Regions from separate parts of the Paenibacillus sp. J22R67 genome, predicted to be linked through region 1. Evidence: riboswitches for the same ligand, from Rfam matches in the RefSeq annotation. Region 1 holds a riboswitch; each other region holds the start of a gene.

Region 1 (3,136 bases):
GTAACTTATCGGACCGATTCGGTAGACGTATCATTATGCTGGCTGCACTATTTGGATGGGCGGTTGTGTTTGTAGGCTTCAGTATCGTGAAACTACCTGTTTTGTTCATGATGCTGAACATGCTTAACGGCTTGTGCCGCTCCTTCTACGAACCAGTATCTCAAGCTTTGATGGCGGATTTGACCGAGCCGGCCAAGCGACTCAGTGTGTTTTCAATGAGATACATGGCTATTAATGTGGGGGTTGCTGTAGGACCATTATTAGGCGCTTTTTTTGCGACGATGGACGGGTCACTACCGTTTCTACTGACTGGAATCGTTTATTTTCTTTATGCAGTTACACTTTATATTCTCCTCATCGTTTTTGGTATTAAGCAAATAGAAGGGGAGAAGAAACAACCGGTTACTTTTGTCGCCGCATTGCAGGTCATTCAACGTGATGTCACATTTCGCTACTATATTCTTGGCGGAATTATCGGGGCTATTGGCTACTCGCAAGTTATGGTGACACTATCGCAGTATTTGGAACAGAATTTCACTGAAGGTGTGAAGATGTTTGCAGTCCTTATGAGTGTCAATGCCATCGTGGTCATTGCGATGCAGATACCGCTTACACGGATTTTTAATAAGTACTCGCCACTTGTAGCGATTATATTTGGCAATTTGATGTTTGCGTTAGGGGATACCGGTTTTGCGTTCTCGCATTCCTTAGTTCCAATGATTGTTTCTATGGCGATTTTTACTCTAGGGGAGATTTTAAATTACCCTGCGGCAAACATGCTAATTGATAAGCTTGCACCCGAGCATATGCGAGGTACTTATTTTGGCGCACAAACCTTAACAAACGTTGGTCATTTTATGGGACCATGGGTGGGCGGATTTTTGCTTGTGGCGTACGGGGGCACGACGCTTTATGTAATCATCGCCTTTGTGACACTTGCGGGATCACTCTTTTACTGGAAAGGTGCCAATAATCTACAATCGCTCACGAAAAATAGGTCGAAAAAAGAAATTTTTTGATAGATATTGCAAAATTAGTTCTTGCGAACTATACGATTTCAAAACAACTTCCCTTATTCTTGAGAGTGTAGTTATTTCTTGCAAAAGAACTCACAACACATCTCGACAATGGCAAAACTGACGAAAGTCAGTGACGCAAAGCTACAGGGGCTACCTTGTTCTGTAATGGACTCGTTGCCAGCCAGCTGCCGAACGATTGGGTATTCAACTTAGAGCCCCCTCCGATCGGTACACTATGGTGGGGTTTTTCTCTGTCATAACTTTCATAATCTATGGATAAAAGGAGGACCAAGCAGCATGCAGTCTGAATTACATGAAGAGCAAAAAGTAACATCACTTTGCGGCAATCATGTTGCCCGTTTGGTGCCATCCTCGGATGGACCAAAGCTACTGATTAATTTAGAAGAATACGCGCTTAATGAAGCATGTTGGGATGTTGAAATGTTTCAGGGGAGAAGCAACAGCATTTTGATTTTCTACTGGAAAGGTGAAGTTAAGCTTTCCGTGAAAATGCCTCCAATGCCTCAAATTGAAGCATTTATGACTAGACTTTATCAAATCCTGACATCCAAATTAAGAACGGTTCAGCCCATCTAGGCGAACTGTTCTTTTTTTTATCCGAAATGCCCTTACGACAAAATGATTGTCACAAATCGATGGGTGCTGATATAATGGAACACATAGCCATACATAGTTCTTAAGTACTATTTAGTAGGGGGATTTGCGTTATGAGATTAATTACGCGTTCGGATTTTGACGGTTTAGTATGCGCAATGCTTTTCAAAAAGCTAAACATGGTCGATGAAATGAAATTCGTTCATCCCAAAGATATGCAGGATGGTTTGATCGAGGTTACCGAGAACGATATTTTGGCGAATGTGCCTTATGTTGCAGGTTGTGGATTATGGTTTGATCATCACTCCAGCGAACTTGAGCGGATGGGTGAAAAGGTAGCATTCAAAGGGGAAACGCGGATTGCGCCTAGTGCAGCACGCGTCGTTTACGATTATTACGGAGGGCAAGAAACCTTCGGTGATATTGACGATATTATGCTTGGCGTAGATAAAGCAGATGCGGCACAATTCAGTAAAGAAGATATTTTGAACCCAAGTGGCTGGGATTTATTGTCGTTTATTATGGATGCTCGGACGGGTTTAGGACGTTACCGGGATTACCGAATTAGCAACTATCAGCTTATGGAAGAGCTTGTGGATCACTGCGCCGTGATGACAGTCGATCAAATTATGGAGCTTCCGGACGTGAAGGAGCGGGTGAAGCGGTATTATGAACTAGATGCTCTGTACCGTGAAATGCTTGAAAAGCATACGTATACGGAAGGAAACGTGATCATTACCGATCTTCGAGATGTTGAAACGATCTATCCAGGCAACCGATTCATGGTTTACGCGCTTTATCCAGAGCAGAATGTATCCATTTGGATCGTGGACGGACGCAATAAACAAAATTGTGTATTTGCATGCGGGCACAGCATCGTGAATCGTACGTCCCAAACGAATATCGGGACTTTGATGCTCCAAAATGGCGGAGGTGGTCACCAGGCAGCAGGTACTTGTCAGGTAGAATATGCACAATCAGAGAAAATTTTGAAGAAAATTGTTGAAACCATGCGAATAGACGGATAAAATATAATAAACGAGCCGCAGGATGGGGAGTTTCTCCCGGAATGCGGTTTATTTACGGAGTGGGAGGCGTGTTAGTGAACATCGATCGCATTCATCATGTGGCTATTATTAGCTCGAATTACGAACGGTCGAAGCATTTCTATGTTGATTTACTTGGAATGACCATCGTAAATGAGACGTACCGGGCAGAACGCGATTCCTATAAGCTGGATTTGCGCATAGGACAAACGGACCAGCAGATCGAATTGTTTTCGTTTCCTAATCCACCAGTAAGAGTGAATAAGCCAGAGGCGCGTGGGCTTCGGCACTTAGCTTTTGTAGTTGGGGATATGGACGTAAGCGTGAAAGAACTAGAGAGCAAGGGAATTACGGTCGAACCGGTACGAATTGATCCCATAACAGGCGATCGGTATACGTTTTTTGCAGACCCGGATGGACTCCCGTTAGAGTTGGTGGAACATGCCGAATGATGAG
Region 2 (3,136 bases), on a different contig from region 1:
CTTTGAGTGGCAAGATTTAGCGTGTAATTGAATTTCGCTGATTACATCGTGCGACGGGGAACTACAGAGCGCTATTTGAGCCAAAAACGCAGATCCCTGGATCAGACGGAACTACAGGGTCCTATTCAGCCGAGATAGCTAACATTACGGCTAAAAACGCTGAAATTGCGGACCACAGTTCCTCTTCCTCGCTGAAATGATCAATATCCAGAGAATAGCGGCCTATAGTTCCCGCCCGTTCGCACAAGGGGATGTCACCGCTTACGAAATTTGTTCGCACAACCGTTTACTCCTTGCCGCGCAGCTTGCGGAAAAACTGTGTCAGCATAGTCGCGCACTCTTCTTGCAGCACGCCGCTGACCACATCGACCCGGTGATTGAACCGGTCCTCCTGCAGCAAGTTCATCAACGTTCCCGCGCAGCCAGCCTTGGGATCGGTTGTGCCGTAGATCACCTGCGGAACGCGCGCTTGGACAATCGCGCCCGCACACATCGGGCAAGGCTCTAACGTGACGTAGAGCCTGCAGTCAAGCAGTCGCCACGCTTGCAAATGCTCGCTAGCTTGCTTAATAGCAATCATTTCAGCATGGGCAAGTGGATCCAGTGTAGTTTCACGAAGATTATAGCCGCGGCCAATAATTTGCCCTTGATGGACAACAACGGCACCAATCGGCACTTCGCGAATGGCTTCGGCTTTACGTGCTTCTTCTATAGCTGCTTTCATCCAAGGAATATGCTCCATATATTCATCCACAGGGGGACACCTCACTAAAAATAATCTTATCCACATGTGAACAAAGGATCGAACAAATATTCGTTGTTAACAACCTGTGGATAACAATGTGTATAACTTAAAAAGTTGTGGATATTTATTTCTTTTTTCATTCATACAACAAATACATGATGTATGCAAGAGAATTAGTTGATAATGGGGAAATCCAACCGTATAATGAGAGGTAATGTAGGTCTTTTAGACCATATAGCACGATATTGTACGACAAAGCATGACATTCATGCAGGGTTCGATAATGGCAAACTTGCCGAAAGGTAAGGACGCAAAGCCGAGGGTCTACGGTTCCTATGGAACTACGACAGCCTGGTTACCGAAAATCGATGCTTTTTAGGTTGAGGTAATAGGCTGTCCCAGACAAAAGGGGCAGTCTATTTTTTATATGGAAATCGAGGGAGGGTTGATCAACAAATGGTCAGCAAAGAAAAGTCAGCGAAATACGGCAGCAAGGAAGGCTACGACGCTGATGTGATGATTGACAGCAAAGCTATGCTGAGCAAGGATGATTTCGTAGCCACTGGCGTATTGACCTACGCACTCGGTGACATTATTGAAGTGGAGCTGCCGGAATATGACGTTTTTGCGCTGGGAGATAAGTGTAAAATGACGGTATACACGAAATCCGGGCTGTTTGTTATGGATACGACAGTTGTGGCCAAAGATCGGGGCTCATTAATTGTCCTGAATCCTCCTGAAAACCGTAGGAAGTTTACGGAAAAGCGGGAGTTCCCCCGCGTAGATGTGAAGAATGAAGGGCTTATTTTCGGGCTTCAAGATAAAAACAAGAAACTTAAACATCAGTTTGAAACACCGATGCGGTTTTCTATCAAAAATCTATCCGTTAATGGCCTGGGATTCACAATTAATGAAAATGTGATGCTAGAAAAAGTTATTCAGAAGAATTCCCAACTTGAAGTTGAGTTGATTTTGGGCTTTTTGGTGCCATGTACAATGGAAATTGTTCGGCAAGAAAAAACGAATGACGGCTATTATTACGGGGCAAGTTTTATCAGCATCCCAGACGAGAAAACGAACGCGCTGCGCGGATTTATTTTAAAAAATCAGATTGAAACCTACTTCGTCCAGAAGCAGGAAAATGAAACAAAAAAAGCACTGGAAAAAAAGTCTGCAGCTAATCAGTAGCCTACAGGCTTTTTTTTGCGTTCCAAGTACTATATAATAAGAAGGATGATTTTCGAAAATTAAGGAGTTGTAACTACGATGGCTTTGAAAGCAGGTATCGTCGGTCTACCGAACGTAGGAAAATCGACATTGTTTAATGCAATTACACAGGCGGGGGCAGAATCTGCAAACTATCCGTTCTGTACGATAGATCCGAATGTTGGGGTAGTTGAAGTACCGGACGAGAGATTGCAGAAGCTGGTAGAGATGATTGTCCCTAAAAGCATTGTTCCGACAGCCTTTGAATTCGTTGATATTGCGGGTTTGGTGAAGGGCGCGAGCAAGGGTGAAGGGCTTGGAAATAAATTTTTGGCACACATTCGTGAAGTGGATGCTATTGTGCATGTTGTCCGTTGTTTTGAGGATGATAATATTACTCACGTTTCCGGTAAAGTAGACCCGATTGGCGATATCGAGACGATTAATCTTGAACTGATCTTGGCTGACATTGAGTCTGTTGAGAAAAAGATCGAGCGCTCCCGCAAAAACCTGAAAGGCGGCGACAAGAAAGTTGTAGCCGAGGTTGAGTGTCTGGAACGCATCAAGGAAGCACTTTATAACGATCTGCCGGCGCGTAGCATCGATTTGAGCGATGATGAGAAGCTGCTCGTCCGCGACCTTCACTTGCTGACAATGAAGCCTGTTCTTTATGCAGCCAACGTGAGCGAAGACGAAGTATCCACAGCAGATGAGAATCCATTCGTCAAAATCGTTAAGGAGTACGCGGAGAAAGAAAACAACGAAGTTGTTTCGATCAGCGCAAAGGTGGAATCCGAGATTGCTGAGCTCGAAGAAGAAGAAAAAGCGATGTTCCTCGAAGAGTTGGGACTTCAAGAGTCCGGCTTGAATAGATTGATTAAAGCAGCTTATCGCAAGCTTGGCTTGTATACGTATTTTACAGCTGGGGTGCAGGAAGTTAGAGCTTGGACGATCCGTAAAGGAACGAAAGCTCCTCAAGCGGCTGGCGTAATTCATACCGATTTCGAGCGTGGATTTATTCGTGCCGAGGTTGTATCTTATACGGATTTGGTAACGGCTGGCTCCATGAATGGCGCGAAGGAAAAAGGGCAAGTGCGTCTGGAAGGTAAAGAGTACGTGGTGAATGACGGCGACGTTATGCACTTCAGATTTAATGTTTAATAAATAAAAAATAAAGAAAGGAGT
Region 3 (3,136 bases), on a different contig from region 1:
GGAGCGTCCAAAAACGGTCAGTTAATTAGCTGACGACATATAAGCTGCTGTCCTATAAGGCGTTATTAGTAGTAGTGAAAAGCCTGCGATTAAGCAGGCTTTTTAAGCTTTTTTAATGACAATATTCTCTTTGCTCAGACTGCGTCGGCATGAACAGTTTTGACAGACCTTAGGGAAGGGATTCATGCAACCGTATAGAATAGAAATAAGGAAAATAATGGTTTGATTTTTCGGGAATGCGTGCTTGCGCATGAGATCCACGAGAAAGGCAGGTACCTCTGGTGATTAGAAAAAAGCTTTCACTGTTATGTATCATTCTTGGGATTATCATTTTCTTGTATCCGATGGCTAACGACCGATATGAGAGCTTTCAGCAGCAGAAGATTTTGAAGCAATGGGAGGACAATCTACAAATGATGGATCAGGCTGTTGTTGAGCCAGAGGAATCACCGCTGGTGGATGTGCCTGTCGTGGCTCCACCTCTTCCTGCTCCTGAGGTTGAGGCTGCGCCGACAAGTAGCCAGATGCCGCCTGTCCCTGTGGCCGTCGCAGCGACGCCGAAGCCTGTAGCGATGCCCAAGAACATGGAAGGTGTTCTCATCATCGATAAAATAGACCTCAAGCTGCCTATACTAACGGATGCTACGGTGAATAATTTAAAAGTATCCGTTGCTAGCATCGCCAATACCGGTAAAGCAGGGGCAATTGGCAATTATGCGATTGCAGGCCATCGAAATCTGACCTATGGGAAAAACTTCAATCGATTAGATGAAGTCACCGAAGGAGATTTAGTCGAAGTAGATACCGGGAATAAAAAGTATGTCTATAGAGTTGTTGATAAGCAGTACGTCCTCCCGGAAGACGTCTGGGTGCTCAAAGGTAACGGCAAAGATCGGGAGATTACGCTAATTACTTGCCATCCTATGGAAAATCCGACTCACCGAATTGCGATTAAGGGGATCCTGGTGCCATCCGAGAAATAAAACATGTAATATTTTGTCTATTCAGAGGTACGAGCCTATGTTAAGATTGCTGTATAAGGATTCGGTGCTTTTTCTCCGATAAAGGCAAATCTAGCGAAAACTAGAGACGCAAAGCTAAAGGGCCTTCCTTAGTAGAACTAAGTTGGCAGCCAGTTACCGAAAGGAGATTTCTTGTGTTTAAGAAACCAGTCAGACTAGCAATTCTTGCCGCGATACTAGGCAGCAGTCTTGCCCCGCAAGGGATATTGGCAGCTTCCACCTCGCCTATTATTGACAAAGTTGCTCTGAATAAAGGGATTATCTCGGTCAACTATGAAGGAGCGAAAAGTACCAAGGTTCTCGTCCGAATCATGAGTGGGAATGTCAAATATGACTACACTTTCGCTGAGGGAGATCAGTACCCTTTGCAGCTTGGCAATGGCGCATACAGCGTGGTGATTGGTGAGTCCATAGGACCGAATAAATATAAAGTGGTTGCGCAAGAACAAATAGATTTGGAGATGGAAGACGAGAACGCAGTCTTTCTACAGGCCATTCCACTGATTAATTGGAATATGGAGTCGAAAGCAGTCGTTCAGGCTAAGCAAATAGCGGGCGATAAAGAAATGGATATGGATAAAATAAAGGCCATTTACGGTTATATCACGACCCATTTTAAGTATGACTATAAGAAAGCCCGAACCGTTGCAGATAGTTATGTACCTGATCTGGATGTGATTTACGAAGCTTCCGAAGGAATCTGCTACGATTTTTCTTCTACTTTTGCTGCAATGGCAAGAAGTGAAGGCATTCCAACCCGTCTTGTTATGGGGTATGAGATACACGATCCTGAGACCTATCATGCGTGGAATCAAGTTTTCTTGAAGGAACGTAATGAATGGGTGACAATTGATACCACATACGATGCTGTGCATGTACAAGCTGGTGAAGCGGTTGAGTTAGAAAAAAACAGTGCTAATTATAAAGTAGCCAGAATATATTAAGATAGGAAAGTAACCTGTACTCATAACTGAGTGCAGGTTTTTTTGTTTGTTATTTTTTGTGAAGAAATATAAATTCCACTGATTTACAATACAGGTCGTATCATATACTATTAATAATGATACGACTTGTATCTTTTACATAAGGCATAAACAAATATTCTCTACAAGAATCAATTTGTGAATGGAGGTTTGAATAATGATGTTGAGGAAAAAAATGAGTACGCTGCTAATTACATTTTTAATTCTTATGCAGAGTATTTACGGGATTGGCGTTGGAACGGTGGCCAGTGCGAACACCATTAACGAGAACATTATAGACAGTGTGACCATGGCTGTATATGACAGTGCAGGGCAGGTCGTGACCGGTGACGTTTACGATCCGAACTCCAAGATACAGCTGGACTACACGTGGTCTCTGCCGAACGGTCTGTATCATAGCGGCGATACGTATTCCTTTCATCTGCCGCAGCAATTCTTACTTTTTAATGATATCAGCGGTGGCCTAGTGATGGGACAGGATCAGTTAGGAACATTCCATGTTGATCGGACTAGTCATCAAGTGGTGATCACCTTTAACGACTATATAGAAAGTCATGATAATGTACATGGTACGCTCACCTTCAAAACGCAAATAGATAAGAGCCAACTAACCGAAAGCACGATTGTCAATATTACCATACCGGTTAATTCAGGCGATCAGATTTTCACTCTTCATTTTCGACCGACGGTCAGCTCAACAATTGATAAAAAGGGAGTATCTGCAGGGTTCAATTCCAAGGATATTAACTGGACTGTTGATGTGAATAAGAAACTGGATTCTGTTCAGAATGCGGTGGTAACGGATCCTATCCCGGCAGGTCTATCTGTTCCTGTTACGGTGGCTGTTTATGAACTAGGAGTTCATCTAGATGGAACTGTGGTACAGGGAGCATTGGTGGATGCAAGCCAATATACAGTTGATATAACGGGACAAAATCTAGCTATTCATTTCGCGGAAAGTCCGATTACCAAGGCATATCGCATTCAATTTACGACGACAATAACGGATTCTAATAAAGAGACTTTCGTGAATACAGCAACGTTCAAAGGAAGCAATAAAGAAGCTGTTTCCGCTTCTGCAACGGTTCAGGTGCAGCAAGGTAGAGATTTGGATAAAGAACAGGATGGTTA
Region 4 (3,136 bases), on a different contig from region 1:
CCAAGGCAAAAAATTTCGCAGGTGAAGTTATTTGGCGGATCTTTTGTAGAAGTGATTCTGACAGGGGATTCTTTCGACGATTCGTCCAATCACGCCAAGGCTTACTGCGCCAAAGAGAATAAGGTGTTTATTCACCCCTTTGATGATATTCGCACGATTGCGGGACAAGGCACTGTAGGTCTGGAGATCATGAATCAGATGTCCGATACGCCGGACTTTATCTTTGCGACCATCGGCGGCGGCGGTCTTGTAGCTGGTGTGGCGACTTATGTCGACAGCGTTTCTCCGCGTACTAAGATTATTGGCGTTGAACCTGAAGGTGCCGCCAGTATGCAGGAGTCGCTCAAGCAGGGTAAAGTCGTGACCCTCTCTACGATTGAGAAGTTTGTCGACGGCGCAGCTGTGAAGCAGGTAGGTGAGCTTACCTTTGAAATATGCAAAGAGAAGCTGGACGATATCGTTGTTATCCCTTCAGGCAAGGAATGTACGACGATTCTGGAGCTCTACAATAACAATGCCATCGTTATCGAGCCTGCAGGCGCTCTTCCGGTTGCGGCGCTTGATGCTTACCGGGATCAAATTCGCGGCAAGAACGTGGTTTGCATCATCAGCGGTGGTAATAATGACATAGACCGGATGCAGCAAATCAAAGAAAGATCGCTCGTGTATGAAGGCTTGAAGCACTACTTTATTCTCAATTTCCCTCAGCGCGCGGGCGCTTTGCGTGAGTTTTTGGAGGAAGTTCTTGGGCCGACGGACGATATTACCCGCTTTGAGTATACGAAAAAGAATAATCGGGATGATGCTCCAGCACTAGTCGGTATCGAATTGAAAAATAAAGATGATTATGAAGGTCTTATTGAGCGTTTGTCACGTAAGGACTATGGTTACATTGAAATTAATAAAGATCCGAAACTTTTTAATCTGCTAATTTAAGTAAAAATAGCCAGAGTAGAAACAGTTGTGATATAGTTAATTAGTCCTGCTTTTTGTTTTTTTACCTGAATATCGTAAAAGGCAAACTTGCCGAAAGGTAAGGACGCAAAGCTCCGGGTCTTAGGTTGCACCCGCAACGATGATGGCTGGGCTGCCGACAGGAGCAATTTACCGATACAGGTACGCCTACGGCTATTCCAAATGGAATAGCCTTTTTTGATGACTGGAATGGAGGTTCCCCCCCAATGAGAAGCCTTTTTTTAAAGTGGATCCAACAGACGCAAGCACAGGAACTCCGCAATTTGAGCATACTGGGTTTCTTTCTGCTGACGGCCAATCTACTTGCCGCTGCTTCTTTTACATTTACTCCGAAGATTATCGTGTTCGTTCTCATTCAAGCGCTCATTTGCTTCTTTTTTGCCATTTGTATCCGTCGCCTGCGGCTTAATGGAATCGAACAGGAGGAGAAGAGTAAGCAGTTAGCTTATCTAGCCTACCATGATACATTAACGGGATTACCGAATCGACGGCTGTTTGAGGACCGCTTGAAACGCGTGCTCGTTCATGCTCAGCGCTATGACCAGCTTGCAGCTGTTGTATTTCTCGACATGGACAAATTCAAGGAAGTCAATGATGTATTTGGCCATGCCTCTGGCGATCAGCTCATTCGTTTGGCTGCTGAGAGGTTGCTAGGTTGTCTGCGTGGATCGGATACGGTGTACCGGCAGGGCGGCGATGAGTTTATTATTTTGCTTGAATCTTTCACCAAACCTGAAGATGTTAGAGTAGTGGCTACACGTATTCAAAATGTGCTCGATGAACCCTTTATCCTGGATGGAAAAACCATTACGATAACCGCTAGTATGGGGATTGCGTTGTATCCATTAGATGGCACTCGGCCTGAACAGCTTCTTCAACGTGCAGATGAAGCGATGTACGAGGCCAAAAACCATGAGAATGCTAATCGCTTTAAATTCTATGCGTCGGACATTGATACAATGGTGAAGAGCAAAGCTCACATGGAGAACGAACTCCGTCTGGCTTTAGAGCAGGAACAGTTCGAATTACAGTATCAGCCGCAATATGAAATCGCAGGTCGTAAGCTCATCGGCACAGAGGTCAGCCTTTACTGGGAGAAGGGGAGCAAGCAGCTGCGTAAGCTCATGGATTGGCGGAAAGCTGCGGACGAACTGGGATTCATGGTGCCTATTGGCAAATGGGCGTTTCAAACCGCATGCAAGCAGATGAAAGCTTGGCAGGATGCCGGCCAAGAGCCTCTTAGAATGACGTTCGCGATTCAATCTTCACAGTTCAAAGATGATCATTTCATTGCCTATATAGCTGATGTGCTGCAAGAAATAGGGATTGATCCCAGTCTGGTCGAACTAGACCTTACGGAGAGCATTACATCTTCGAACGTGCAAGAAGCGAGCAAGAAGCTGACGATGTTGAAAAAGCTTGGCGTGCGCATTGCCATGGATGACTTGTGTACGGGGCTATTTACACGCAGCGGATTAGAGGGTATGCCGCTAGATAGTGTGAAACTGGACAGCACGCTGATCAGAGATCTTGTCGATGATGACGAGAATCAACAGCTTGCTGCTGCCATTGTCCGGATGGCTCACCGATTAGGGTTGAATTTAATCGCGAAAGGTGTCGAAACGGAAGAACAGTTCGAGTACCTGAAATTTCTGCAATGTACGGAGGTGCAAGGAAAACTGTTCAGCAGTCCGCTATCCCCTGCTCAATTCCTGACATTGATGACCGAAAAAAATTAAAAATAGGTCATCTAGATTTTATTGACCGGCGGTAGTATAATAAATAATTGGGGCTTAAAACCTATATTGTGGGGCTTTACAAAAAGACCATGTCAACTTGGTTAACATCACGAATTATGCTCATTTACTGTATGGATTGCTTTTCACTTAAGTTTCTAAGTGATACACTCGGTCTATGATCAGACATACATAGTTTAACTGAATTTGGTCAACCTAGAATGTGGGATTTAAGGTACAATTTTAAATTTATTTTGGGGGTAAAGATGATGAAAAAAGTATTCACAACAGCGTTAATGGCTGTCACTGTTTCCGCGGTTGCTTTGACAGGTTGCGGAGCCAAAAAAGAAGAAACAAAACCGGCCGCTTCCGCGTCTCCAGCTGCAAGTGCAGCGGCATCTGCAGCACCAAGCAATAACAGCGGT

The links. A riboswitch is a leader RNA that binds a small molecule or an ion and turns the genes downstream of it on or off. The one in region 1 is predicted to bind cyclic di-GMP.
Region 2: linked by a shared signal. The riboswitch ahead of AC58VC_RS31430 (PilZ domain-containing protein) and the one ahead of AC58VC_RS14640 (hypothetical protein) in region 1 are both predicted to bind cyclic di-GMP.
Region 3: linked by a shared signal. The riboswitch ahead of AC58VC_RS35860 (transglutaminase-like domain-containing protein) and the one ahead of AC58VC_RS14640 (hypothetical protein) in region 1 are both predicted to bind cyclic di-GMP.
Region 4: linked by a shared signal. The riboswitch ahead of AC58VC_RS28495 (putative bifunctional diguanylate cyclase/phosphodiesterase) and the one ahead of AC58VC_RS14640 (hypothetical protein) in region 1 are both predicted to bind cyclic di-GMP.

What each region holds. Positions count from the first base shown of each region.
Region 1 covers NZ_JCAUAX010000003.1:588,090-591,225, forward strand. Annotated here, with positions in the region: gene AC58VC_RS14635 (MDR family MFS transporter) at 1-1,019, shown strand, start outside; cyclic di-GMP riboswitch class I at 1,120-1,212, shown strand; gene AC58VC_RS14640 (hypothetical protein) at 1,317-1,616, shown strand; gene AC58VC_RS14645 (exopolyphosphatase) at 1,748-2,662, shown strand; gene gloA2 (SMU1112c/YaeR family gloxylase I-like metalloprotein) at 2,704-3,132, shown strand.
Region 2 covers NZ_JCAUAX010000012.1:24,310-27,445, forward strand. Annotated here, with positions in the region: gene AC58VC_RS31420 (hypothetical protein) at 122-280, opposite strand; gene tadA (tRNA adenosine(34) deaminase TadA) at 287-742, opposite strand; cyclic di-GMP riboswitch class I at 1,021-1,108, shown strand; gene AC58VC_RS31430 (PilZ domain-containing protein) at 1,202-1,933, shown strand; gene ychF (redox-regulated ATPase YchF) at 2,012-3,112, shown strand.
Region 3 covers NZ_JCAUAX010000019.1:40,396-43,531, forward strand. Annotated here, with positions in the region: gene spoIIE (stage II sporulation protein E) at 1-25, shown strand, start outside; gene AC58VC_RS35855 (class D sortase) at 282-983, shown strand; cyclic di-GMP riboswitch class I at 1,057-1,144, shown strand; gene AC58VC_RS35860 (transglutaminase-like domain-containing protein) at 1,157-1,966, shown strand; gene AC58VC_RS35865 (collagen binding domain-containing protein) at 2,163-3,136, shown strand, end outside.
Region 4 covers NZ_JCAUAX010000009.1:255,755-258,890, forward strand. Annotated here, with positions in the region: gene ilvA (threonine ammonia-lyase IlvA) at 1-936, shown strand, start outside; cyclic di-GMP riboswitch class I at 1,007-1,095, shown strand; gene AC58VC_RS28495 (putative bifunctional diguanylate cyclase/phosphodiesterase) at 1,182-2,714, shown strand; gene AC58VC_RS28500 (BMP family lipoprotein) at 2,981-3,136, shown strand, end outside.